DNA from 2 places in the Clostridium sp. SY8519 genome. Region 2 is predicted to be linked to the other one. Evidence: a T-box and tRNA genes for the amino acid it is inferred to sense, from the RefSeq annotation. Region 2 holds a T-box; the other holds one or more tRNA genes.
What was found. A T-box is a leader RNA that pairs with one kind of tRNA and senses whether it is charged. The one in region 2 lies ahead of tyrS (tyrosine--tRNA ligase), so its partner is inferred to be a tRNA-Tyr.
Positions count from the first base shown of each region.

Region 1: it has a tRNA-Tyr gene. The T-box ahead of tyrS (tyrosine--tRNA ligase) is inferred to sense a tRNA for this amino acid. The anticodon was not compared.

Region 1 is NC_015737.1:982,071-987,370, reverse strand. It holds rRNA gene CXIVA_RS04655 (23S ribosomal RNA) at 1-1,465, shown strand, start outside; tRNA gene CXIVA_RS04650 (tRNA-Asp) at 1,551-1,624, shown strand; tRNA gene CXIVA_RS04645 (tRNA-Val) at 1,655-1,727, shown strand; tRNA gene CXIVA_RS04640 (tRNA-Tyr) at 1,793-1,874, shown strand; tRNA gene CXIVA_RS04635 (tRNA-Met) at 1,912-1,985, shown strand; tRNA gene CXIVA_RS04630 (tRNA-Phe) at 1,992-2,064, shown strand; tRNA gene CXIVA_RS04625 (tRNA-Lys) at 2,097-2,169, shown strand; gene CXIVA_RS04620 (nitrogen-fixing protein NifU) at 2,536-3,228, shown strand; gene CXIVA_RS04615 (GGGtGRT protein) at 3,247-4,266, shown strand; gene CXIVA_RS04610 (NUDIX domain-containing protein) at 4,536-5,168, shown strand; gene CXIVA_RS04605 (GNAT family N-acetyltransferase) at 5,189-5,300, opposite strand, start outside.
Region 2 is NC_015737.1:1,147,876-1,167,665, reverse strand. It holds gene CXIVA_RS05570 (extracellular solute-binding protein) at 1-1,387, shown strand, start outside; gene CXIVA_RS05565 (ABC transporter substrate-binding protein) at 1,517-2,770, opposite strand; gene CXIVA_RS05560 (MFS transporter) at 2,715-4,112, opposite strand; gene metG (methionine--tRNA ligase) at 4,318-6,285, opposite strand; gene CXIVA_RS05550 (zinc ribbon domain-containing protein) at 6,590-7,198, opposite strand; T-box leader at 7,391-7,688, shown strand; gene tyrS (tyrosine--tRNA ligase) at 7,780-9,003, shown strand; gene CXIVA_RS13350 (SH3 domain-containing protein) at 9,437-10,060, shown strand; gene CXIVA_RS05535 (cupin domain-containing protein) at 10,294-10,650, shown strand; gene lon (endopeptidase La) at 10,718-13,015, opposite strand; gene CXIVA_RS05525 (helix-turn-helix domain-containing protein) at 13,301-13,672, shown strand; gene CXIVA_RS05520 (C39 family peptidase) at 13,681-14,415, opposite strand; gene CXIVA_RS05515 (HAMP domain-containing sensor histidine kinase) at 14,495-15,628, opposite strand; gene vanR (VanR-ABDEGLN family response regulator transcription factor) at 15,621-16,331, opposite strand; gene CXIVA_RS05505 (aminotransferase class IV) at 16,530-17,285, opposite strand; gene pabB (aminodeoxychorismate synthase component I) at 17,266-18,801, opposite strand; gene CXIVA_RS05495 (aminodeoxychorismate/anthranilate synthase component II) at 18,798-19,400, opposite strand; gene CXIVA_RS05490 (GNAT family N-acetyltransferase) at 19,628-19,790, opposite strand, start outside.

The sequences.
Region 1 (5,300 bases), 170 kb from region 2:
GTACCATACCGGTACAGAACTGCGGGGACGCATGGGGAGAGCGCGAGCCGGGAACGGAAAGCCCGGCGCAAGCACAGGCCCTGCCATGAGGCAAATCCTTATGGAGGAGGGGGCTGTGTGACGCGGAGCGAAATAACAGTAGCGAAGAGCGCCGCCCCTGTGCCGAGAAAAGCCGCTATCGTTACCGGTATGCCCGTACCGTAAACCGACACAGGTGGATGAGGAGAGAATCCTAAGGCCGGCGGGAGAAGCATTGTCAAGGAACTCGGCAAAATGACCCCGTAACTTCGGGAGAAGGGGTGCCCACGTGAGTGGGCCGCAGAGAATAGGCTCAAGCAACTGTTTAGCAAAAACACAGGTCTATGCGAAACCGAAAGGTGAGGTATATGGGCTGACGCCTGCCCGGTGCTGGAAGGTTAAGAGGAGAGGTTAGCGCAAGCGAAGCTTTGAATTCAAGCCCCAGTAAACGGCGGCCGTAACTATAACGGTCCTAAGGTAGCGAAATTCCTTGTCGGGTAAGTTCCGACCCGCACGAAAGGCGTAATGATTTGAGCGCTGTCTCGACAATGCACCCGGTGAAATTGAAGTACCAGTGAAGATGCTGGTTACCCGCGCCAGGACGGAAAGACCCCATGGAGCTTTACTCCAGTTTGGTACTGGGGTCCGGTACTGCACGTACAGGATAGGTGGGAGACAAAGAAGCATGGACGCCAGTCTGTGCAGAGTCGCTGTTGGGATACCACCCCTGCAGTATTGGGCTTCTAACCAGCCGCCGTAATCCGGCGGTGGGACAATGCCAGGCGGGGAGTTTGACTGGGGCGGTCGCCTCCGAAAGGGTATCGGAGGCGCTCAAAGTTTCCCTCAGGATGGTTGGAAACCATCTAAAGAGTGCAAAGGCAGAAGGGAGGCTGACTGCGACACCGACGGGTGGAGCAGGTACGAAAGTAGGACTTAGTGATCCGGTGGCACAAAGTGGGATTGCCATCGCTCAACGGATAAAAGCTACCCTGGGGATAACAGGCTTATCACTCCCAAGAGTTCACATCGACGGAGTGGTTTGGCACCTCGATGTCGGCTCATCGCATCCTGGGGCTGGAGCAGGTCCCAAGGGTTGGGCTGTTCGCCCATTAAAGCGGTACGCGAGCTGGGTTCAGAACGTCGTGAGACAGTTCGGTCCCTATCCGGCGCGGGCGTAGGATATCTGAGGGGAGCTGGCCTTAGTACGAGAGGACCGGGCTGGACGGACCGCTGGTGGATCTGCTGTGCCGCCAGGCGCATCGCAGGGTAGCCAAGTCCGGAAGGGATAAACGCTGAAGGCATCTAAGCGTGAAGCCCACCCCAAGATAAGATATCCCATTCCAAAAGGAAGTAAGAACCCTTGAAGAGTACAAGGTAGATAGGACAGAGGTGGAAGTGCAGTAATGTATGGAGCTGACTGTTACTAATCGTTCGAGGGCTTATCCAAGCAAGCGGATCATAAAGGGAAGCATCTCTTCTGTATGAAGTTTTGAAGGTATGTAACTTACCTTAATCAATGACAGATGTCATATGGCCCAGTGGCTCAGTTGGTTAGAGCGCCGCCCTGTCACGGCGGAGGCCGTCGGTTCAAGTCCGTCCTGGGTCGTTTTACATAGAGATATGTAAATGTTAGTATGGGATCTTAGCTCAGCTGGGAGAGCATCTGCCTTACAAGCAGAGGGTCACAGGTTCGAGCCCTGTAGGTCCCATTTTATAAAAACAAGAATCAGCTTGCAAAAGCTGTATTCCTTATATATAATTAAATAGTTCATATGGGCGGATTCCCGAGTGGCCAAAGGGGACAGACTGTAAATCTGCTGGCGATGCCTTCGAAGGTTCGAATCCTTCTCCGCCCATTTCCATTCTTTGCTAAGAATGAGAATTACATATTATCGCGGGGTGGAGCAGTCTGGAAGCTCGTCGGGCTCATAACCCGAAGGTCATAGGTTCAAATCCTATTCCCGCAACTCAATGCCCAGTTAGCTCAGTTGGTAGAGCAGAGGACTGAAAATCCTCGTGTCTCTGGTTCGATTCCGGAACTGGGCATTTTCAAACAGTGTTTGAACAGTTTCATATATGGGGTATTAGCTCAGTTGGCAGAGCACTTGACTTTTAATCAAGTTGTCCGGGGTTCGAATCCCCGATGCCTCATTGCTTTGGAAAGTCCCTGAACATCAGTATTTATGCGGTGTTCAGGGATTTTTGTTTTTCCTGGAAAGAATTTGAAATCGCTGACGGGACGTTTCCGGCGGGGAATCCAGTTAAATAGAATGACTTTGGAAAGCGGCTTCCGCAGGTTCTGTAATGAAATAGTTTAGAAAATCCGCCGCCCCGTTTCAATATCTTGGCCATATTGACAAAAAATTAACAAATAGAAGAAAACAGGTTGCGCCAAACGGCAGGAACAGAGTATAATCAAAAAAGATGGCATGCTGAAAACGCCGCTTTGCAGCGGCGAAACAGTCCAATCGACATAAGGTATATGATGTATATGACACCGTTCCAAAGGAGGTTTCTATGATTTACTCTGCAGAAGTAAAAAACATGTGTCCTGTTACTCAGGGAGTCCACCACGGTGCAGCTCCGATTCCGGAAGAGGCAAAGTGGGTGAAAGCAAAGAATGTAGATGATATCAGCGGCTATACCCATGGAATCGGCTGGTGCGCGCCGCAGCAGGGATGCTGCAAGCTGTCTCTGAATGTAAAAGACGGCATTATTCAGGAAGCACTGGTAGAGACCATCGGATGTTCCGGAATGACCCATTCCGCAGCCATGGCTTCTGAAATCCTTCCGGGTCTTACGATTCTTGAAGCGCTGAATACCGACCTGGTATGTGACGCAATCAATACTGCCATGCGTGAGCTTTTCCTTCAGATTGTATATGGCCGTACACAGAGCGCTTTTTCCGAAGGCGGTCTGCAGATCGGCGCCGGTCTGGAAGATCTGGGTAAAGGCACCCGTTCGATGATCGGCACCATGTACGGTACCCTGGATAAGGGACCCCGTTATCTGGAGATGACAGACGGTTATGTGACAGAGATCGCGCTGGATGAAGATGATGAAATTATCGGATACAAATACGTGAACTTTGGCAAGATGATGGATTTCATCAAAGCCGGCGATGACGCGAATACTGCCCTGGAGAAAGCGTCCGGTCAGTATGGACGTGTACAGGACGCTGTTCGCTGCATTGATCCGCGGAAAGAGTAAACAGAGGAGGATAGAATCATGGCATTATTTGAATCATACGAAAGAAGAGAAAAACAGATTCTCGAAAAACTGAATGAATATGGCATCTCCTCGATCGAGGAAGCGGAGAAAATTACAAAAGACGCCGGCCTGGATGTTTATCATATGATTGAAAACATTCAGCCCATCTGTTTTGAGAATGCAAAATGGGCCTATACGGTAGGCGCAGCGATTGCGATTAAGAAAAACTGCCGCAAGGCATCCGACGCGGCAGCAGCGATCGGCGAAGGTCTGCAGTCGTTCTGCATTCCGGGTTCTGTGGCGGACCGCAGAAAAGTAGGTCTTGGACACGGTAATCTGGGAAAAATGCTTCTGGAAGAAGATACCGAATGTTTCGCGTTCCTGGCCGGCCACGAGTCCTTCGCGGCAGCGGAGGGAGCAATCGGTATCGCGGAAAAAGCGAATAAAGTCCGCAAAAAACCGCTGCGTGTAATCCTGAACGGTCTGGGCAAAGATGCGGCACAGATTATTTCAAGAATTAACGGTTTTACCTATGTGGAGACAGAATACAACTATCAGACCGGCGAATTGAAAGAGGTATTCCGCAAGACATATTCCAAGGATGCGGACAGCCCTCGCGCGAAAGTGAACTGCTACGGTGCCAATGATGTGCAGGAAGGCGTAGCTATCATGTGGCATGAGAATGTAGATGTATCCATTACCGGAAACTCTACCAACCCGACTCGTTTCCAGCATCCGGTAGCAGGTACGTACAAGAAAGAACGTCTGGAAGCAGGCCGGAAATATTTCTCAGTAGCTTCCGGCGGCGGTACCGGACGTACGCTGCATCCGGATAACATGGCAGCAGGCCCTGCTTCCTATGGTATGACAGATACCATGGGACGGATGCATTCCGATGCCCAGTTCGCAGGTTCTTCCTCCGTTCCGGCCCATGTAGAGATGATGGGACTGATCGGAGCAGGAAACAATCCGATGGTAGGCATGACAGTGGCTACCGCGGTTTCCATCGAGGAAGCAGCTGCAGCAGGCAGATTCTAAAAGCCAGAAATAACAGATCATACAGAAAGTATACAATCCCCGGGCATTTGCCCGGGGATTTGCGTGTGCTGCATTTTTCAGGACAGAGAATGGCAGGAAGACTTGACAGATAAACGATATGGTGTGTAAGATTGCGGTCATGATTTGCAGCTTTGGCAGCAGATGCTACAATAAGACAGAAGCAGAGGCAAAAAACGAGTCAGACGGAATTGGAATGAGACAGACGGTACCAGACAGAAGCAGAATCAGATAGAAAAGGAAGACAGGATATGAACAGTGAAAATAAAAATGAGATGAGAGACAGCAAAGGGATGACAGAGGAAGAATTTCTGGAGGACTACAAGAAACATGCGTATCCGGCGCCGTACCTGACAGCGGACATGGTGATTTTTCGAAAGAAAGATGAGGGATATGAGCTGCTGCTGATTCGGAGAAAAAACCATCCTTTTATCGGCATGCGCGCAGTTCCGGGCGGGTTTGTTACAAAAGGGGAAAGCGCGGAAGAGGCGGCAGCCAGAGAACTGGCAGAAGAGACACATGTAGAGGGGATTCCGCTGAGCCATCTGCGTCTGTACAGCAGTCCGGACAGGGATCCCAGGGGCTGGATTGTAACCGAAGGATTTTTTGCGGTGTGCGGCAGCAGTGTGGAAGCATCCGCGGATGATGACGCGTCGGATGCGGTCTGGTTCCGGGTGGAAGAAAAGAGCTGCAGGATGGGAGCGGGAACCGGATCACTGCATTTGCAGCTGACTGCAGGAGAAGAAACCCTGGAGCTGCGGGCAGAAACTGCAAAAAATCCATATACGGATCAGTGGGCAGTATCTGCCATGCATGCCAATGCAATTGCCACGGATCACGGGCAGATGATCTGCGATGCCTGGCTGGCGATACGTAAAGCATAGGATCGGATCTGTGCCACAGCTTAGAGGATCGTTTCCATTGTTGTGCGCATGGGCTTCATTCCCATCGCCTCATAAAAGCGTCTGGCACCGTCATTCAGTTCCCAGACATTCAGCGTGATGTGGTAGACACCG
Region 2 (19,790 bases):
CCGTATCCTGTCGGTTCTGCTTGTCGCGGCACTGGCTGCCGCCCTTCTGATTCCTTCCATTCTGCAGAATCAGAAGAAGCCGCGTTCTGCTTCCGACAGCACCGTCCGCCTGGAAATCTGGACATTCTTTGATATGAACACGCCGGACAGTTATTACCGAAGCCTCTGGCAGAAACTGGCCGCCAGACACGGCTGGCAGGTTTCTCTGCGCACCTATTCCACCCAGCAGATCCGGGACAAGCTGAAAATTGCCGCCGCCGGCAAGGAACTGCCGGATATCTTTCTGGTATGGGGCGGCACTTATCCGGACTATCTGTTTGACTCCAATGCCTGCACCACTGTCCAGCGCTATCTGGAGACCGCGGATTTCACTTTCAAAGATTCCTATGTCCGCACCTACAAGGGAAACAATTTCATCATCCCCTGTCTCCCGGAGGCTTACGGCGTCACCTATGCCAACACCGCGCTGATGAAAAAACTGCACCTTTCCATGCCTGAGACCTGGGAGGAACTTCTGGACTTTGTCCGGTCGGTAAACCGTTACAACCAGAAGCACGGCACCCACTATGCCGCCATCGAACTGGGCGACAAAGACCAGTGGCTGGGAGAGCTGCTGTACTGCACTATCGCCAACCGGCTGGATCCGGAGGCTTATGCCCGTCTTGCCGCCGGAGACACAGCCGGCAGCAAAGCCCTCCTGAAGCAGGCCGCCCGGATGGTACAGGAACTGGCAGACGCCGGCGCTTTTGAAACAAATTATACGGAAATCGGCGAAGTGGAATCTGTGGAAAATTTAATTCAGGGAAAAGCCCTGCTGCTCCCCCATCAGTCCACCATTATTTACTATCTGATGAAACACATGGGGCAGAACGGCTTCCGTGTCCATCCGTTTCCTTCCTGCGCGGACTATGCTGTCTCCGACGGACAAAGCTCTTCCAGGGAATCAGATTCCTCCGCTTCCGTCACTTCCGACAGCTTCCGGAACCAGATTCTGGATATCAACCATACCCTGACTCCGGGGCTGTGCATCAGTTCCGCATCGGACTATCAGGACGAAGCGGCAGACCTGTGTCTGGAATTTGCCCGTGAAGTCAATCGAATCAATGTCACCAAATACGGCTACCTGAATATGACCACGGAAAACCTTTCCCTGCCGGATCATCTGCCCGCACCGGTCCGCCAGCTGCATGAGCTTACTGATCATCCGAAAAAGGTTTCCCCGCTGATGTATGCGGTACTGCCTTCCACCTCGGCCGAACACTGGCGCTCTTCCACACGGAAGCTCCTGGCCGGAGCGTCGGAACCTGAGCAGTTTGCGAAAGACGCGGTCAGCACCCTTGCCGCCGCAGAACAGACCAAAGGAAACTACGACAGCCCGGGCAAATAGTCCTGCGCCGGACGCATTTCCCGCAGAAAAAATTAACGGCACAGCCAGGCTGCACACCCGGCTATGCCGCTTATTTCAGGGATTAGACATCCCTTAGGGAAGCCCCCTTTGGCTCTTCCCTTTTCTTTCTCAGGACGCCAGTTCCGCGTCCGTCTGTAAACCTTTAATTGTTCCGCTGGATATGATCTTCTGTTCCCAGGTCTTATTGACCCGGTCATAGATCCACTGTCCGGTGGCCAGCGGCTGTACAGAACAGTGATCCGAATTATAGGATACCTTTCCGATCACTGTGTCCAGATTCAGACGTTCCGCTGCTTTCCGCAGCTTGTCTGTATTTAAGGAACCTGCCTGTTTCAACACTGCATAGAGCAGTTCCACATTGGCATAATCATACCCTGCGGTCGGAGGCACCTGTTTCTGTCCTGTCACACGGGTAAATTCCCGGCCCAGCTCCTTACAGCTCATCTGATTGATGGATGAATGATAAGGAAACTGCGGCGTCCACCATACCTCGGTACAGAGGTTTTCCACCCCCAGCTGCTCTATATCCTGGGAAAACAGGGCGGCTTTTGCCACTGTCATCAGACGGATTTTCGGCAGATACCCTTCTTTCTTAAGCTGCAGATAAAAGGTACGGAAATCCCCCGTAGACATAGCGCCTGCCAGGATCTCTATCTTCTGGGTTCTTAAATTGCGGATGATATTGCTGAAATCCGTCTGCCCGTTCTGATAGGCGCCGGGATCATAGGCGACATATCCGTTTTTTTCCGCGAACCGCGGCATATAGCGGATAATCGTAGAGCCCTCCGGATCGTTCGCGTGCAGCACACCTACCCGCTTATTCGTGGATGCCTGATCCCAGGCATTCCGGAAACTTTCCAGCTCACCTTCCGTACTGAATCCGGCATGATAGGAATACCGGTGCCGGGTCACTGCCCAGGTATCCGTCGGTGTATCCACGGACAGGCAGACCACGCCTTTTCTTTCACACACCTTGCTGACCGGCACGGTGGTGTCTGCGGTCTTTGACGTGATCATCAGATCCACGCCTTTGTCATCAATGAGATCTTCCGCCGCTCTTTTCGCGCCGGCTGCCTCGGAATTGGAATCCGCAGTAATCAGGCTGATGATGGCCGGCTGGCCGTCTATGGTCAGACCTGCCTCGTTTATCTGACTGACTGCGTAATTGGTCCATTCTTCCGAATACTCCCCAAAAGACTTATAGGTCCCCCGCTTGGGATATACAAATCCCACGCGGATGACCTTTGTCTTCTGGTTATTTTCCTGTATTTTCCTGACAGAACTTCTGCTGCTGCAGCCTGCCAGATTACCGAGCAGAACCGCCGTCAGCAACAGCGCCAGTATCTGCTGTGCCTTTTTCATCAGCTCCTCCAAGTTCTGCTTCCAGAGCTTTTAGTTTCTCTGTCTCACCCATCTGAACCAGATAATCTCTGTTGTATCTGTGCTCGTCGATCCGGGAGATCAGAACTACGTTGGCGATTGCCACTACTACAAACACCAGGTAAGCGTAACGGATCTGTCCGCCGGTTGCCTGCTGTACCATTGCGTTGATCAGGAACTGCATTGCGGTAACTGCACCCTGGATCGGGAAGATTACGCTGTTTACTTTATTGAATCCCTGACGTCCGAATACAGATGTCGGAAGGGATGTGGTAAAGTTTGCAGATCCGCCGATGCCGATGGCAATCATAAACAGTGAGATGTATACACACGGCATCAGGTTAGTGAAGTTTAAGATCAGCGCTGCTGCATACCAGATACCAAAACCGATCATGGTCTTCTTGGTTCCCAGTTTGTCATCTAATACACCGATGAGGAAAGATCCGCCCACACCGATCAGCGCAAGAACAGTCATGATGGACATTGCCTGCTGTGCGGAAAATCCGAGTTCTTCATTTCTTAATACCAGCTGGCTCATAACACCTACGGAACAGATCTGGAACAGTCCGGTGGTGATGGACGCAAGCCAGAGTTCCCGTTTGGACAGCAGTTTCTTTACCGTCCAGCCGCCGGTCTCATCTTCGTCATCCATGTCATATTCGCTTTTGAATACAGCATCGGATACGTTATCCGGGTTGATATGTCTCTCCTGCGGTGTGTCGCGGATAAACAGCATGCCTACGATACCAAGGATAATGATTGCCAGGGAGATCGGAAGTACACCTTTGCCGATCAGGAACCGGCTGATCAGAGCGGAGAAAATTACGCAGTAGAAAGCGGAACCAAGGTTATGACCCATGGTGGTATAACCCATAACCACGCCCTTCTTTTTCGGGAACCACTGTGCAACCAGAGCGCCGCCGCAGATATAACCGGCGGACATGATGCTGCCGGTAACGATGCACATGAATACCAGATACATGCCTACGCTGCTGGCATTGCAGACGCCATAGTAAGCCACACCGGCTGCTACACACAGAATACCGGACAGATACCGGGCACCGATCTTACGGTTGATCTGTCCCATTACAATAAAGAACACTACGCCGACCAGACCCGCGATGGAGTTCATCGTCAGCAGTGTGCTGTTTTCCACCCGGAGATTGGCCGCAATCGCCGGAACAGTTACATTGGAACCATCGTTGCACATGCCCACATAAAACCAGAACATGAGCAGACAGTAAATAATCGGGAACCATCCCGCACCGAAGTTTACGACAGAACTCTTGTTTCCGTCATCTGCTTTTGCTTTCTTCTGAAACACTACACATCCCTCTTTCTTCTACCTTTTCCTTTGAGTTACCTTTTTGTTTATAAATATTTTAGAAAAAAGAAGGGGAAAAATCTATGTGGTAAAATTTCGATATTATTTAATATATTTCGTAATTTTTTATATAAAAATCTGCCGGAGCAGAACGAAGCGCATGTTTCGTCCTGCTCCGGCAGTCCGGATCCGCCTCTTCAGAAGATCAGGCAATCTCCGCGCCGGATGGCATCGGTTTCTCCGGTGTCATCAAAGACAGATTGCCTTCCGCGTCTTCCGCGCAGAGCAGCATGCCTTCCGACAGCACACCTGCCAGCTTTGCCGGCTTCAGATTTACCAGTACCATGACTTTTTTGCCTACCATCTCCTCTGCGGAGTAGTATTTTTTAATTCCGGATACGATCTGCTTTACCTCACTGCCGATCCGCACCTGCGAGCACAGAAGCTTCTTGGACTTCGGCACTTCCTCGCATTTGACAATCTCGCCTACCTGGAACTGCATCTTGGTGAAATCATCAAAGGTAATCTCCGGTTTTGCCTCGATATCAATGCCTTCTTCCTCCGGCTCCTGCGGTTCCTCTTTCTGCTGGGCCGGCATCAGTTCCGCCACTTTTTCCATGACTTCCTTCATATCTTTTCGCGCGAAAAGGATCTCCGGCTGAGCTGTCACGGATCTGCCGCTTTCGTAGAGGCCGAACTGATTCAGCTCTTCAAAATCACGGTCGCAGCCATTGATCTGGGCAATGATTTTGTCCGCTGTCTCCGGCATAAAGCTCCGGATCAGCACTGCGCCGATATTGATGCTTTCGATCAGATGATACAGCACCGTGGACAGACGGTCTTTTTTGTCCTCCTCCTTGGCCAGTACCCAGGGTTCGGTTTCGTCAATATACTTGTTGCAGCGTTTGAACAGATTCAGCACTTCTGTCATCGCGTCTGCCACACGCAGATCCGCCATCTTGGCCGCCACCCGGTCGCGGGTTCCCGTCACTGCCTGCTTCAGATCCTCGTCTACGGCCTCTGCGGCGCCCTTGTCGGCCACCACACCGCCGAAGTATTTGTTGCTCATGGAAATGGTGCGGTTCACCAGATTGCCGATGGTATTGGCCAGATCGGAATTGGTCCGTTCCACCATCAGCTCCCAGGAAATCACGCCGTCATTTTCATAGGGCATCTCGTGAAGAAGGAAATACCGTACCGCGTCCACACCGAAAATCTCTGCCAGATCATCCGCATAGATGACATTTCCTTTGGATTTGCTCATTTTTCCGTTGCTCATCACAAGCCACGGATGGCCGAATACCTGCTTCGGCAGCGGCAGATCCAGCGCCATCAGGAAAATCGGCCAGTATATGGTATGAAACCGGATAATATCCTTGCCGATCAGATGCAGGTCCGCCGGCCAGAATTTTTGAAACAGATCGGAGGAATTCCCGTCTGCGTCATAGCCGATTTTTGTGATATAGTTCGTCAGCGCGTCCAGCCATACATAGACCACATGCTTCGGATCAAAATCCACCGGAATGCCCCAGGAGAAAGAAGTCCTGGATACACACAGGTCCTGCAGTCCCGGTTTGATGAAGTTGTTGATCATTTCATTCTTGCGGGATACCGGCTGGATGAATTCCGGATGTTCGTCAATGTATTTTTCCAGACGGTCCGCATATTTGCTCATTTTAAAGAAATACGCTTCTTCCTTCGCCATCTGCACCTCGCGGCCGCAGTCCGGGCATTTGCCGTCCACCAGCTGGGTTTCGGTCCAGAAGGACTCACAGGGCGTGCAGTACCACCCTTCATAGGCGCCTTTGTAGATATCTCCCTGGTCATACAGACGTTTGAATATCTTCTGCACCTGTATCTTATGGTCTTCATCCGTCGTACGGATAAAATTATCATAGGAAGTATTCATCAGATCCCAGATCCGCTTGATCTCTGCGGACATCTGATCCACATATTCCTTCGGTGTCACGCCGGCTTCTTCTGCTTTCAGCTCGTTTTTCTGGCCGTGTTCATCGGTGCCGGTCTGAAAATAGACGTCATAGCCTTCCTGGCGCTTGTAGCGCGCAATGGCATCTGCCAGCACGATTTCGTAGGTATTGCCGATATGCGGCTTGCCGGAGGCATAAGCAATAGCCGATGTAATATAATACTTTCCTTTACAGTTCTTACACATAAACTCTCCCCTGCAGTAATTATTCATACGAATGAGCCGCTTTTTGCAAAGCGATTCCGTCGATTGCACATGGTGTGCCGCAAAGTCCATCCCTTCCGGGCAGATCCTGACTTCCGGCACTGCACTCACATTATTATAAGATAGGAAAGAAAATCCCGCAAGACTTCTCCTGCGGGATTCCATGCCATGCGGCAGACGCTTCTGTTTCCGGAGTTCTTCCGCTCGGCTTATTCCGGTCCCGGTGTGTTGCGGTTCCGGCGTATTCCGGTTCTGCGGCGTCTGTTTTTCCGCCTCAGGCCTGCGCTTACAATTTCAGATTATCTGCTGCTTCCGTTTCTGCGGTTTCCGCGGCATCTGCCGCCGGCTCCGCGCTGTCTGCTGCCTGTTCTGCCGCCGGCTCCGCGCTGTCTGCTGCCTGTTCTGTCTTTGACGACGCAGCATCTGCCGCCTGTTCCGTCTCCGGCTCCGCAGTCTCAGCATCCAGGCCTTCCACTTCTTCCGCGGTCTCCGGTTCACCGTAAGTGCCATGACTGACGATTTCCGCTTCCACCCGTTCGGCCGGTTTTTCCAGTTTTACTCCACAGGATGTGCAGAATCTGTCACTTTCTTTTACCTGTGCGCCGCAGTTCGGGCATTTCATCACGCCCCGCACCTCATCCCGCTTTGCCTTCAGCTGCTGCAGCTCTTCCAGCAGCTCGCTGATTTCGCCGATCTGCTCAAACTCTGTCTCCGCATCTGCCTTGTGGGCTTCATAGTAAGCTTTTCCAATTTCCCGGTAAGCCTGGTTGATGGCGTTTTCTGTGTTTTTGATATCCACCGTATACTTAGCGGTATCTTTCAGCTCTTTTGTCTTGCTTACCCCCTTATCCGCAAGCGAAGAAATCGCGCTGCCGACTCTGTCCATAAATGCCATAATCCTGTCTCCTTCCTGTCTGTATCTGAACTCTGTTTCCGTCATAACGGCCTGCGAGGCGTCCGACACTGTCTTCATTATATAATGTCCCGTCGTTTTCACAATAAAACACCGGGAAATTTAAGGTTCTTTTAAGATTTCCCTCCCAGTTGACATTTACAGGAATACTCCGTATACTAGGATGCAATTGAATCAAAGGCGTTGAATGAAACAAGTAAGAACATATCAGAACTGACAGAGAGCTGCCGGCTGCTGAGAGGCGCGAGGGAGATATGTTCCGAATACCTTCAGGAGCTGTGCACCGAACCGTCCCGACGGACAGACCGTTTTCCGGCTGCCGTCCCGCATGCAGTAGGCTGCACCGGCATGCGGCCGTTATCCCGCAGGAGTATTCACCGTCTGCCGGACAGCGGATACTTGTTAAGGTCGGCAATGCGAGTTGCCGATGAATTAAGGTGGTACCACGTGGCATTTCAGCCTCGTCCTTTTGCAGGGACGGGGCTTTTTTCTTGCGCGGGGTCAGCCCGCCGCTTCCCTCCCTGCTCTGTTTCCAAATCAAAGCTAACTATGGAGGATGAACTATGACTTGTTATGATGAACTGGTTGCCCGCGGCCTCATCGCCCAGGTAACTGACGAAGAACAGATCCGTGATCTGGTGAATCATGGAAAAGCTACTTTTTATATCGGATTCGACCCCACCGCAGACAGTCTCCACGTCGGCCATTTTATGGCGCTGTGCCTGATGAAGCGCCTGCAGATGGCAGGAAACCGTCCCATCGCCTTGATCGGAGGCGGCACCGCTATGATCGGCGATCCTTCCGGACGTACCGATATGCGCCAGATGATGACAAAAGAGACCATCCAGCACAACGTAGACTGCTTTAAAAAACAGATGTCACGGTTTGTGGACTTTTCTGACGGCAAAGCGCTGTTGGTCAACAACGCGGACTGGCTGCTGGATTTAAATTATGTCGATGTACTGCGTGACATCGGCCCGCATTTTTCCGTAAACCGCATGCTGACCGCGGAATGCTACAAACAGCGTATGGAGCGGGGCTTAAGCTTCCTGGAATTCAACTACATGATCATGCAGAGCTATGATTTCTACGAATTATTCCGCACCTACGGCTGTAATATGCAGTTCGGCGGCGATGACCAGTGGTCCAATATGCTGGGCGGCACCGAGCTGATCCGCAGAAAGCTGGGGAAAGACGCCTATGCCATGACCATTACCCTTCTGCTGAACTCCGAAGGCAAAAAAATGGGAAAAACCCAGTCCGGAGCAGTATGGTTGGATCCGAATAAGACTTCCCCCTACGATTTCTATCAGTACTGGAGGAATGTGGGGGATGCGGATGTATTAAAATGTCTGCGTATGCTCACGTTCCTTCCTCTGGAACAGATCGATGAAATGGATCACTGGGAAGGCAGCCAGCTGAATCAGGCCAAAGAAATCCTGGCCTTTGAACTGACCAAGCTGGTGCATGGCGAAGAAGAGGCTCAGAAGGCCCAGACCGCTGCCCGGGCCATCTTCTCTTCCGGCAGCGCTGCAGACATGCCGGTTGCTGAGCTCTCGGAAAGTGACCTGAAGGATGGTTCCATTGATATCATGGGACTTCTTGTGGCTGCCGGCCTCTGCTCTTCCCGTTCCGACGCGCGCCGTACCGTTCAGCAGGGCGGTGCTTCTGTCAACGGGGAAAAAATCACCGACATCAACACTTCCTATACACCTGCCGATCTGCAGGCTGATGATTTTGTTCTGAAAAAGGGAAAGAAAAATTTCCGCAAAATCATCTATAAATAATTCTGCCTGCCTGAAACCCCGTATTCGAACCAGTCGGATACGGGGTTTTTCTTTCGTTTTTTATCGGATCCATCCGCCGGACCCCCGCTGTTCCCAGGAGGTTCCGCCCATTCCCCGCTATCTCTTCCCGGATTGCGGAAGAAGTTTGTGCAATTTTGCCAATGGTTTTTCCCTTTTTTCCCGGTCTGCACCGGAAGCCCTTGTCCTGCGCCGTCAGCTTTTCCTCATTTTTTATGTATACCCCACAATTTTCCTTTCTTTTTTAGTGCATACTGCACAATAAATTTGTGTTTCTTTGGGATTTTCATAACTTGACCTTTTGCTCACATCCATACTATAATGCAGACCGTAACAATTATGTAACATTTTTGAAACAGTTTTTGAAGTTTTTCTTAAAATTTTTTGAACTGCATACTTCATTGGAGGTTTAATCATGAAAAAGAGACTCGTCGTTGTACTGGGGGCAGCATTATCCCTTACCATGTGCACAGCAATCCCTGCATTCGCTAGTGAAGCGACCGCCAGTCGCGGTACTGTTACCGCCTCTTCTTTAAACGTACGTGCAGGCGCATCCACTTCCAACCGCATCGTCGGCGGACTGGATGAAGGCGATAAAGTTACTATTGTAGGAAAAACCAACGGTTGGTACAAAATCAAATATGACGGAGCTGCTGCATATGTAGCCGGCAATTATGTATCCACCAGCGGTTCCTCTTCCTCTTCATCCTCAGCATCCACCCGTTCCTCTTCCTGGAACGGCGCGGTATTAAACCGCACCAACGGTACCGTAACCGGACCGAGCGGAAAAGAGACCTATTACAACATGGATATGTCCAACATTGTCCGCATTATGCGCGCCAGAGGAAATAAGGGCAAATACTGGGTACGTAAGGACGGCGTCAAGATGCTGGGCAACTATGTCATGGTAGCAGCCAATCTGAACACCCATCCGAGAGGATCCCTGGTAGCAACCAGCCTTGGCACCGGCATCGTATGTGATACCGGCGGATTTGCGGCACACAATCCGAACCAGCTGGATATTGCAGTCACCTGGTAATCCCCGGCAAAATGCTGAAATCATAAAAAACTCACTTTCTCCTAAATTCCTTGTCTGACAAGGAACAAAAGGCAGACCGTACCTGCTGCTTATTCTGCAGTGTGTGCCGGTCTGCCTTTTTCAGCAGTGATTCCCTCATCTGCATTATTGCGTTGCGGTCCGCTTTCTGCTAACATCGAAATCAGAAATAAAAGTTTAACGATAGGTAAAGAAAATCAGAAAGAGAGGAAACCATGTATAAAAAACGTGAAAATATCAAGCCGATAATACTGGAACACATGAAGGGCGGAGAAAAATACGTACAAAAATTCTCCTCCATCGGAACCGATGATTTCACCGGCAATGCCGATGTCGTCGCCCGTCTGGTCCTTATCCCCGGGGCATCCATCGGTTATCACGAACACGTGGGCAATGAGGAGGTCATTACGGTATTATCCGGCAGCGGCCGCTGTACCGATGACGGCACGGTCTATACCCTGCGTCCCGGCGATGTGACGATTTGCCGGGAACATCATCAGCATGGAATCGAAAATCTTTCCGAAACGGAAGATCTGGTTCTGATGGCAGTTGTCATCCGGACAGAAAAATAGGTTCACCCGGGAAAGAGAAACCAGAAGCGGAGAGCATCTGCGCTCTCCGTTTCTGGTTTCTGTATTCTTATGCCGCATGGATTTCACTACGTTCCAGCAGTCCGGTCTGTTCCAGTACATCTGTCACTTCGCTGACCGGTATAATCGTCAGTTTCTCTTTCACTTCATCGGCCACATCTTTCAGATCAGCCACATTTTCCTCAGGAATAAATACTTTTTTCGCTCCAGCCCGTTCTGCTGCCATCAGCTTCTCCGGAAGGCCGCCGATGGGCGTAACTGCGCCCCGCAGGGATACTTCGCCGGTCATGGCAATTTCCGGATCTACGGCACGGCCGGTCACCAGTGACGCAATCGCCGTAGTCAGCGTGATGCCTGCCGAAGGGCCATCTTTCGGAGTAGCGCCTGCCGGCACATGCACATGCAGGTCATTTTCTTCAAACAGGTTTGCTTTGTCCGGATACATGGATTTCACCAGACTGATGGCGATGGATACCGATTCCTTCATGACATCGCCCAGCTGACCGGTGATAATCGTGCGGCCCTTGCCCTTGGTGAACATGGTCTCGATAAACAGGATGGTTCCGCCCACTCTGGTCCAGGCCAGCCCGGTTACAATACCCGCTTTCTGCTTCTGCAGCACATGATCATGGGTAATCGGACGCATATCCAGATACTCTTTTACAATCTCCGGGTCTGCCGTGATCTTTGTATCCTGATTCTTCACGATCTCTACCGCCGCGGTTCTGCAGATGGTATCGATCCGCTTTTTCAGTCCCCGGACCCCGGCTTCCATCGTATAATCATCAATAATGGTCTGCAGGGCCTCATCGGTCAGTTCCAGGCTTCCCTCCGGAAGGCCCATACTCTGCATTGCCTTCGGGATCAGATGCTTCCGAGCAATCTGGAATTTTTCAATCGGCGTATAGCCGGAGAACTGGATCACTTCCATTCGGTTCAACAGCGGCTCCGGTATGGTGTCCAGGCTGTTGGCTGTGCATACAAACAGCACATCCGACAGATCATAGGGTACATTCATATAATGATCCGTAAAGGTGCTGTTCTGCTCCGGATCCAGGACTTCCAGCAATGCACTGGCCGGATCCCCGTTGTAGGAAGCGGACAGTTTATCCACCTCATCCAGTACCATGACCGGATTGGATACACCGCTTTTCTGGATGCCATCCATGATACGTCCAGGCATAGCTCCGATATAGGTTCTTCTGTGACCGCGGATATCTGCTTCGTCACGCACACCGCCCAGGCTGACCCGGACATACTTCCGGTGCAGCGCCTTCGCGATGCCCTGGCCGATACTGGTCTTGCCGGTACCCGGTGCGCCGACAAACAGGAGGATCGAACCGGACTGTTTTTTCTGCAGATTCATCACTGCGATCTGCTGAATCACACGTTTTTTCACTTTTTCCAGGCCGAAATGGTCCTCATCCAGGATCCGCTCCGCTTCTGACAGATCAATGAATTCCGGCTCTTCCTTCTTCCAGTTCAGGCTGGTGACAAAGTCCAGATAGTCATACAGCATGCCGTTCTCTGCGCCCTGGGAACCGCCCTGTTTCAGCCGGTTCAGTACTTTTTCCGCTTCTTTGCGGGCCTCCTCATTCATGCCAGATTCTTCGATCTTTAATTCGATCTTGCGCAGATCAGACATTTCTTCCGGATGCATCTCATCCAGTTCCTTCTGCAGATATTCCATCTGCTTTTTGATGGCCTGCTCCCGGTAAATCTTCTGGTAATCCGCTTCCTGCGCGTCCTTGGCCTCTCCCGTGACTTTGGTCATCTCCAGATGCTCATAGACCATCTGCTCCATTTTCTCCATACGTGCCTTGCTGCTGTCTTCCTCCAGAATCGCGTATTTTTCTTCCGCGGAATTCGTCAGCCACTGGGACATCATAGACGTCACTTCTCCCACCGACTGCATGGACAGGATATACGGCCGGGCCATCGCGCCCCACTGGAATCCAGCCGAAAACTGCACCAGCGCCTGCTTCAGGTGATCCAGATGCTCTCTGTGCTCCTCTTCGGTCAGATCATCGATATCCGATTTTCTGGAAATTGTAAGCTCAATATTCAGGCCCGGGGTAATGATGACTTCTTCTATATTGACACGGTTCGCAGTATCGATGACGATAAATCCCTGCTGATTGATCTCTGAAATACTGCCGGATACACCGATGGGCTGAAATTCGTCCACTTTCATATCCTCCCGCTCCCGGTTCACCCGGGATACGATGAAGACCACCCGTTCCCCGATCTTCGGATCTCTTCTGGCCGCTTTCTTAAACTGCTCCGTCTGCAGATACATTTTGGCATATGGTGCCACGATTGTATTATATACAGGTACTACGATCATGTGATTCCCTCCATTTCTTTCTGAAATCCGCAGTCCCTGGGACTGCGCTGCACCCGCGGGCATCTCTCGCCACCCTGTCAGCACTTTGTACTGTCGAGTGCTAATATAATGGTAAAATATATGGCTTCCCATGGAAGCCTGCATACCGTAAAATAGCTTTCGACGGCTCCGATCGGCATCCTGTTTTTCCTCTGTCGATCTGCCCTTGCTTTTTACTGGTATAGAAATTATACTAAGGATAAATAAAAAATGCAAGTAAAAATTTAAAGTTAAAGGGGATCTGATATGTTCGAACATATGAGTTATGAAGAATTCAAGCATTACGCGGGGCAGGAGGAGTCCTGCTGTATTTCCTCCTGCATGGTCATGAAGACGCTGCAGCTGCTGGGCGGCAAATGGCGTCTGCTGGTGCTCTATCAGCTGGCCAAACGTCCCTCCTACCGGTTTGGCGAACTGCGCAGATCGATTCCGAACATCACCAACACCATGCTGACCAATACCCTGCGGGAACTGGAAGAAGCCGGTCTCGTCCACCGGGAGCAGTTCAACGAAATCCCGCCCCATGTGGAATATTCCATCACGGATATGGGCAAAGATCTCTTTCCGGTATTCTTCGAAATGGCCCGGTGGGGCAGCCGGTACTTTTCGGAGTCCTGATGCCTCTGTCAGCCAAAAATCCACACCTGCCGGATCTGACGGATCAGACGGTCCGCATCCCAGCTTCTGCTGCGGCGCCTGCTGTTTGGATCATTCACGGAAATACGCTGAAACGCTGACACTCCGGTCAGCACAATGAAATGTCCGGATGAGGTGAAGTCACCGGGCCCTACACTGGCTATGATTGCCTTTCCGGACTCTAGCGCAGACAGAATCTCTTCCTTCTCCGGCGCCCTCTGTTTCACCTTCAAGCCCAACCGTCTGCCTCCTTTGCTCATCAGATCCCAGGATGAGCCTTGGCCTTTGATATAATATCCCTGTTTTTCCGCCCAGCGGGCGGTTTTTAAAGGATTCCACCGGGTATCTCCCGTCAGTCCGCAGTACACCATGGACAGGCTGGTCGGTCCGCATCCGGTCAGCGCCAGATAGTTTCCCCCGTATTTCCGATAGCCCCAGCGCTTATCCCACTGAAGAAACAGCGGAATTTCTCCTTTCTGTACCTCACCTTGAAGATCAATCGTGAACTTCGTGTGTCTGTATCTGTAGTAATTTTTTACAAATCTGCAGGTCTCCCGGTTCCGTTTTGCCAGTTCCACCAGCTGTTTCGGGTAGCCGCCGGTTTCCAGTTTCCTGATCTCAGCGTTCCGTACAGCGGCTGAAACAGCGGCTGACAGCACCAGCAGCAAAATAACGGCCGCCATGATCCGCCCGGTTCTTCTTTTTCTTCTTACTCTTTTTCCCATAGAAAAACTCCTCTCTGCCTGTATATACTAGCAAAAGAGGAGCTGTTATTTCTTTTCCGCGCGTGACCTGTTTCCTGCGTTATTCTGACCCATTTCTTACTTTTTCCTGACGGCAGTCTGAGGGCAGCAAAATCTCAAAGCATGTGACTCCCTCCCGGCTGCATGCCGTCACCGTCCCATGATGCAGTTCAATAATCACCTTTGCTATGGCAAGTCCCAGACCGGCTCCGCCGGACCGGGTATTTCGTGCGTCGTCCACGCGGTAGAACTGCTCAAACAGATGGCTGATTTTGTCCGGCGGAATCGTCGGTCCGTGATTTTTCATCTGAATCTGTATCTGATCCTCCGTACGGTTCGCCGTCAGTTCCAGCGCCGTATCCGGATCACTGTAGCTGATTGCGTTGCGTATCAGATTGTCAAAGACCCTCTGCATCTTTTCCGCGTCAAACCACGCCTCGATCTGCTCCTGAATCCGCGTCTTCCAGGTCATATGGTTCTGTTCCAGCAGAGGCGTATATTCCGATACCATCTGTTCCAGCATACGGCTCATATTTCTTTGCTCGGGAGACAGCCGCATATCCGTGAGGGAAAACTTCGTAATATCAAAGAATTCCTCCACCAGTTCCTGCAGCCGTTCCGCCTTCTCATACGCGATCTTTGTATATTTCTGCTTCTGTTCTTCCCGAAGATTCGGATTTTCCTGAATCAGGGATAAATACCCCAGCACACTGGTCAGCGGCGTCTTCAGATCATGCGCCAGATAAAGAATCAGATCATTTCGTTTCTGATTTTCTTCCTGCAGATGCCGTTCATTCTGAAGCGCCTCCACACGGAATTCGTTCATTCGTTTCTCCGCCGGGCGCAGTTTTGCCGACAGACGGATCGGCCGTTCCTTTTCCATTGCCATCTGTTCTGCCGCCTGTATCAGCTCATCCAGATAGCGCAGCGGCCTGCGGATAAAATATATCGTATATCCGATCCACGCCAGAACCGGAACCGCAAACAGTCCGATCGTCACCGCCTCATCATTGAACGCAAAATACCCTCCGCTTTCTTTTATCAGCCGGGGCCAGAGCGTCTGATTCGCAAAAACTATCCACAAAACCGACAGGCCGAGAAAAATCAGCAGATGCAGCAGATAGACGGCCGTCAGCTTTTTCCCGAGACTTCGCCGGACAATCTGTTCTTTTTCTGTCTGTCGTCTCTTATTCAATGGTATACCCTACTCCCCAGATGGTCTTGACATACTTCGGATGGCGCGGCGGTTCTTTCATTTTTCCCCGCAGCCGGGCAATATGCGCCATCACAGTATTGTCATTGTCCAGGAACGCCTCGCCCCAGACCTGTTCAAACAAGGTTTCCGATGATATCACTTTCCCCCTGTTCCGGCACAGAAACAGCAGAATATCAAACTCCAGCGGAGTCAGATCCAGCTCCGCGCCATTCAGAAAACATTTGTGCGTATCCGCATTGATGGTCAGCCCCCGGATACTGATCTCTTCCTGCGGCAGATCACCGGTTCCTGCCGGGCAGAGCGCGTTGTAGCGTGTGGAGCGCCGCAGCTGAGCTTTGACTCTGGCCACCAGTTCCAGCGGTTCAAAGGGTTTGGTCATATAATCATCCGCCCCCAATGTCAGTCCGTTCAGCTTGTCGGTTTCCTGATTCTTCGCGGTCAGCAGAATAATCGGGAAGAAATGCCGCTGTCGGATTCTCCGCATCAGCTCCATACCATCCATATCCGGAAGCATCAGATCCAGTACGGCCAGGGCAACGGGTTCGGCATCCGCACATTCCAGAACACCTGCGGCCTGATAGAATTTCTCCACTTCATAGCCTTCATTTTTCAAATAAATCTCAATCAGATCCGCGATTTCTTTTTCATCATCCACGACCAGAATTTTGTTCTCTTTTTTCATACACGCGCAGCTTTCTTCTCCCGGGCGAATTGCTCCGGCTACTGTTTTCCTGTCTGAATTCCAGTATAGCATCCGCGCTTTTTCTCCGCAATGCCGCAGACATCCTCCGATCTTCCTCTGCGGCAATCATACGATCCGCCTCTGTGGCTATCCATCAATCCGCATCCGTGTCTATCCTCCGCTCCTTCTCCGCGTCTGTCACGCGGTAACGGCTGCCTCTGTATCCTTCCGATACCGCTCCATACACCGCTCAGTCACAGGCCCCCGGGCATAGCAGACATCTCCCAGCTCAAGCACCGGCATAATCCCCATCAGCGAATTGGTGACAAAACACTCTTCCATCTGTTCCGCGTCCCTAGGATACAGAACCGTCTCCCGGCAGAAAAACGTCTGCAGCACATACCTTCTGAGAATTCCCGGCAGAAGTCCGCAGGACTGCTTTGGCGTAAAGATCTGTCCCTGCTTAACGAAAAACAGATTCGTGGTGCTGCCTTCGCACAATTCCCCCCGGGTATTCAGAAATACGACTTCATCGATCGGAAGATTTTTTGTCCGTCTTTTTTCCAGGATATTGTCACCGTAATTCATGGTTTTGTGATACACCAGCGGAGAGGTCTCATTGCGCAGCACCGGGCTGTACGCCAGACGGAATCCGCGGTCTTTTACTGCTTCGGTATAGGGATTTTTCCGCAGGGAAAAAATTTTGTTTTTTTCGGACACCATAAACTTACATGCCCGCTGCTCCTGTCCGGATCCCGGTTCCTTCGCTGCATTCTGATCGATCCAGCGGATTACTTCTTCCGCGTTTACTTTCTGTGAAATATGCAGAAACTCCAGGGACCGCCGCAGGCGTTCCAGATGCCAGTCCAGAAAAAGCGGGGTATTTTCCTGCAGTGCGATGGTTTCAAAGGCGCCCAGGCCGAACTGCACGCCGTCATCCAACTGTATATTCATAGACTTCCCCTTCTCCTTTTCTGCAGTTTAATACATCCAGCAGCGCTTTTGCCTTCTGCCAGGTCTCTTCATATTCAAATGCCGGATCCGACTCGCAGGTGATTCCGCCGCCGGCTCCCAGCGTATAGGTGCCGTCCCGACAGACAGCCGTCCGGATCACAATATTAAAATCACAGTCCCCGTTCAGGGACAGATAGCCGATGGAACCGGTGTAAAGCCCCCGGCGACTGTATTCTTCCTGATCAATCAGTTCCATAGCCCGCCGCTTCGGCGCGCCCGTAATGGAACCGCCCGGAAAAGCGGCCTCCAGCAGATCCACCGCATTTTTTCCCGGTCGGATCTGCCCTTCCACATCTGCCACCAGGTGGAACACTGTCGCATAAGATTCCACACAAAAAAGCTCTCTGACCTGTACGGAACCCGGCACACATACCCGGTTCAGGTCATTGCGCTCCAGATCCACGATCATCAGCAGCTCACTCTGATCCTTCTCGGACTGTGCCAGTTCCTCCTTCAGCCGCGCGTCTTCTTCCGGGGTGCTTCCCCGTTTCCTTGTGCCTTTGATGGGACGTGTGCGGATCTTTCCCTTCCGCATCCGGAGAAAACGTTCCGGAGACGCGCAGACCACCTGAAATTTCCCATAGTCCAGATACGCGCCAAACGGCGACGGATTCTGCTGCCGCAGCCGGCAGAACATCTCATAGGGCGGACACGGGCTGCTGATCCGCAGCTGCTGCGTCATGTTCACCACATAGATGTCGCCGTCCGTAATGTATTGAATCATATGTTCCAGGGCTTCCTGATAACTTTCTTCGGTAAAATCGGCCGAAACACGTCCTTCACCGAACGCTTTCCGGCTTAACGCGCCTTCCGGAGTTTCCGCCTTCCGCGGTCTTCCGGAGACGCTCCTTTCCGGCTCTGCCTGACGTGCCGTCTCATCTTCCCCGACATCCAGCGCCTCCCGCACCGGATCTTTTCCGTCCTCACATTCTCCCGGCCCGGTCTGTACCGGCTCTTCCGCTGCCTCCAGCAGTTCCCGCAGCGCGGCAATTCCCTCCTCCGCCGGTTCCGTATAGCCGTTTGCAATAAGCGAAAGTCTGTGGTTCTTATGATCTTCCACCACAAAGAAATCATAAAAGACCATCACCGCCTCCGGCAGATCCTTTTCCTTCCCGTGCCTGGTCCGAATTCCCTCTTTTTCCCGGCCGAAATCATAGGAAAAACAGCCCACCGCACCGGATACCAACGGAAGCTCTGTTTCGTTTTCTTCCTGGTTTTCGCTCAGATACTGCTTCAGGAATGCAGAAAAAGAAACTGCGGAAGGCCTGCCGTTTATCCTGCATACACCATCCTGCTGCCCCAGCCGCAGATAGGGACGGCAGGCAAGGATGGAATACTGCCCCAGCTCCCCGCGGGAGGAGGAATCCAGAAACACCGCTTCTTCTTTCTGACGCATCCGTGAGAATATCTGATCTGCCGGCGGATACACAAAAAGTGTCTCAATCTTTCGCATCATCCGGCCCTTCTTTCCGTCTGCCGTGGAAAACTCCGGCAGATCTTATGAAAATTCTCCAGCAGCTCATGGCCATACTCTGTCAGCACGGCTTCCGGATGAAACTGTACGCCATACACGGGCAGCGTTCGGTGGCGCAGACCCATAATTGCGCCGTCTTCCGCCCGCGCCGTAATCTGCAGCTCCCCGGGCAGCCGCTCCTCCGACACTACCAGAGAATGATATCTGGTAACCGGAAACTCCTGCGGCAGCCCCTGGAACAGCCCCCTGCCGTCATGCCGGATCCGGCTGAGCTTTCCATGCATCGGACGGGCGCCATGACACACGTCTGCGCCGTAATACCAGCCAATCAGCTGATGGCCCAGACACACACCGAGAATCGGCACTTTTCCCTGAAAAATTTCCAAAATCTGCCGGGATTCCACCGCGTCCCGGGGGCGCTTCGGTCCCGGCGACAGAATAATCCCTTCCGGACGCAGCGCGTTTATTTCCTCCGGCGAAACCTGGTCCGCCCGCCGAACCAGCACCTCGCAGCCGTTCTCCTCCAGATACGCGCTCAGATTATACACAAATGAATCATAATTATCGATCAGATAATACAAAAAGGGTTCCTCCTTTCATAACAACAAAACAACAGATGTCGTCGTACAGTCGTTATCTTGAGAGGAACCCAAGTCCGTAACCTGTAAGATTGTTTACTGAGAATAACTATAACCCCGGACAGCCGCTTTTTCAAGTCCCGGGTCCGGCAATTCTGCCTGTCCGCAGTTCGCAGACAGACGCCGTTTGCTGTGTTTTCACAGTATTGGAAAACACCATGCTGTGCAGTTTATTCCGCAAAATCCTTCAATGTATCGCCGGTCAGCCGGTAAATCGTCCATTCTGACTGCGGCTGCGCTCCCAGGGACAGATAAAAGTCAATGCTGGGCTGGTTCCAGTCCAGGCATACCCATTCCAGCCGCCCGCAGCCCCGCTCCACAGCAATGGACGCC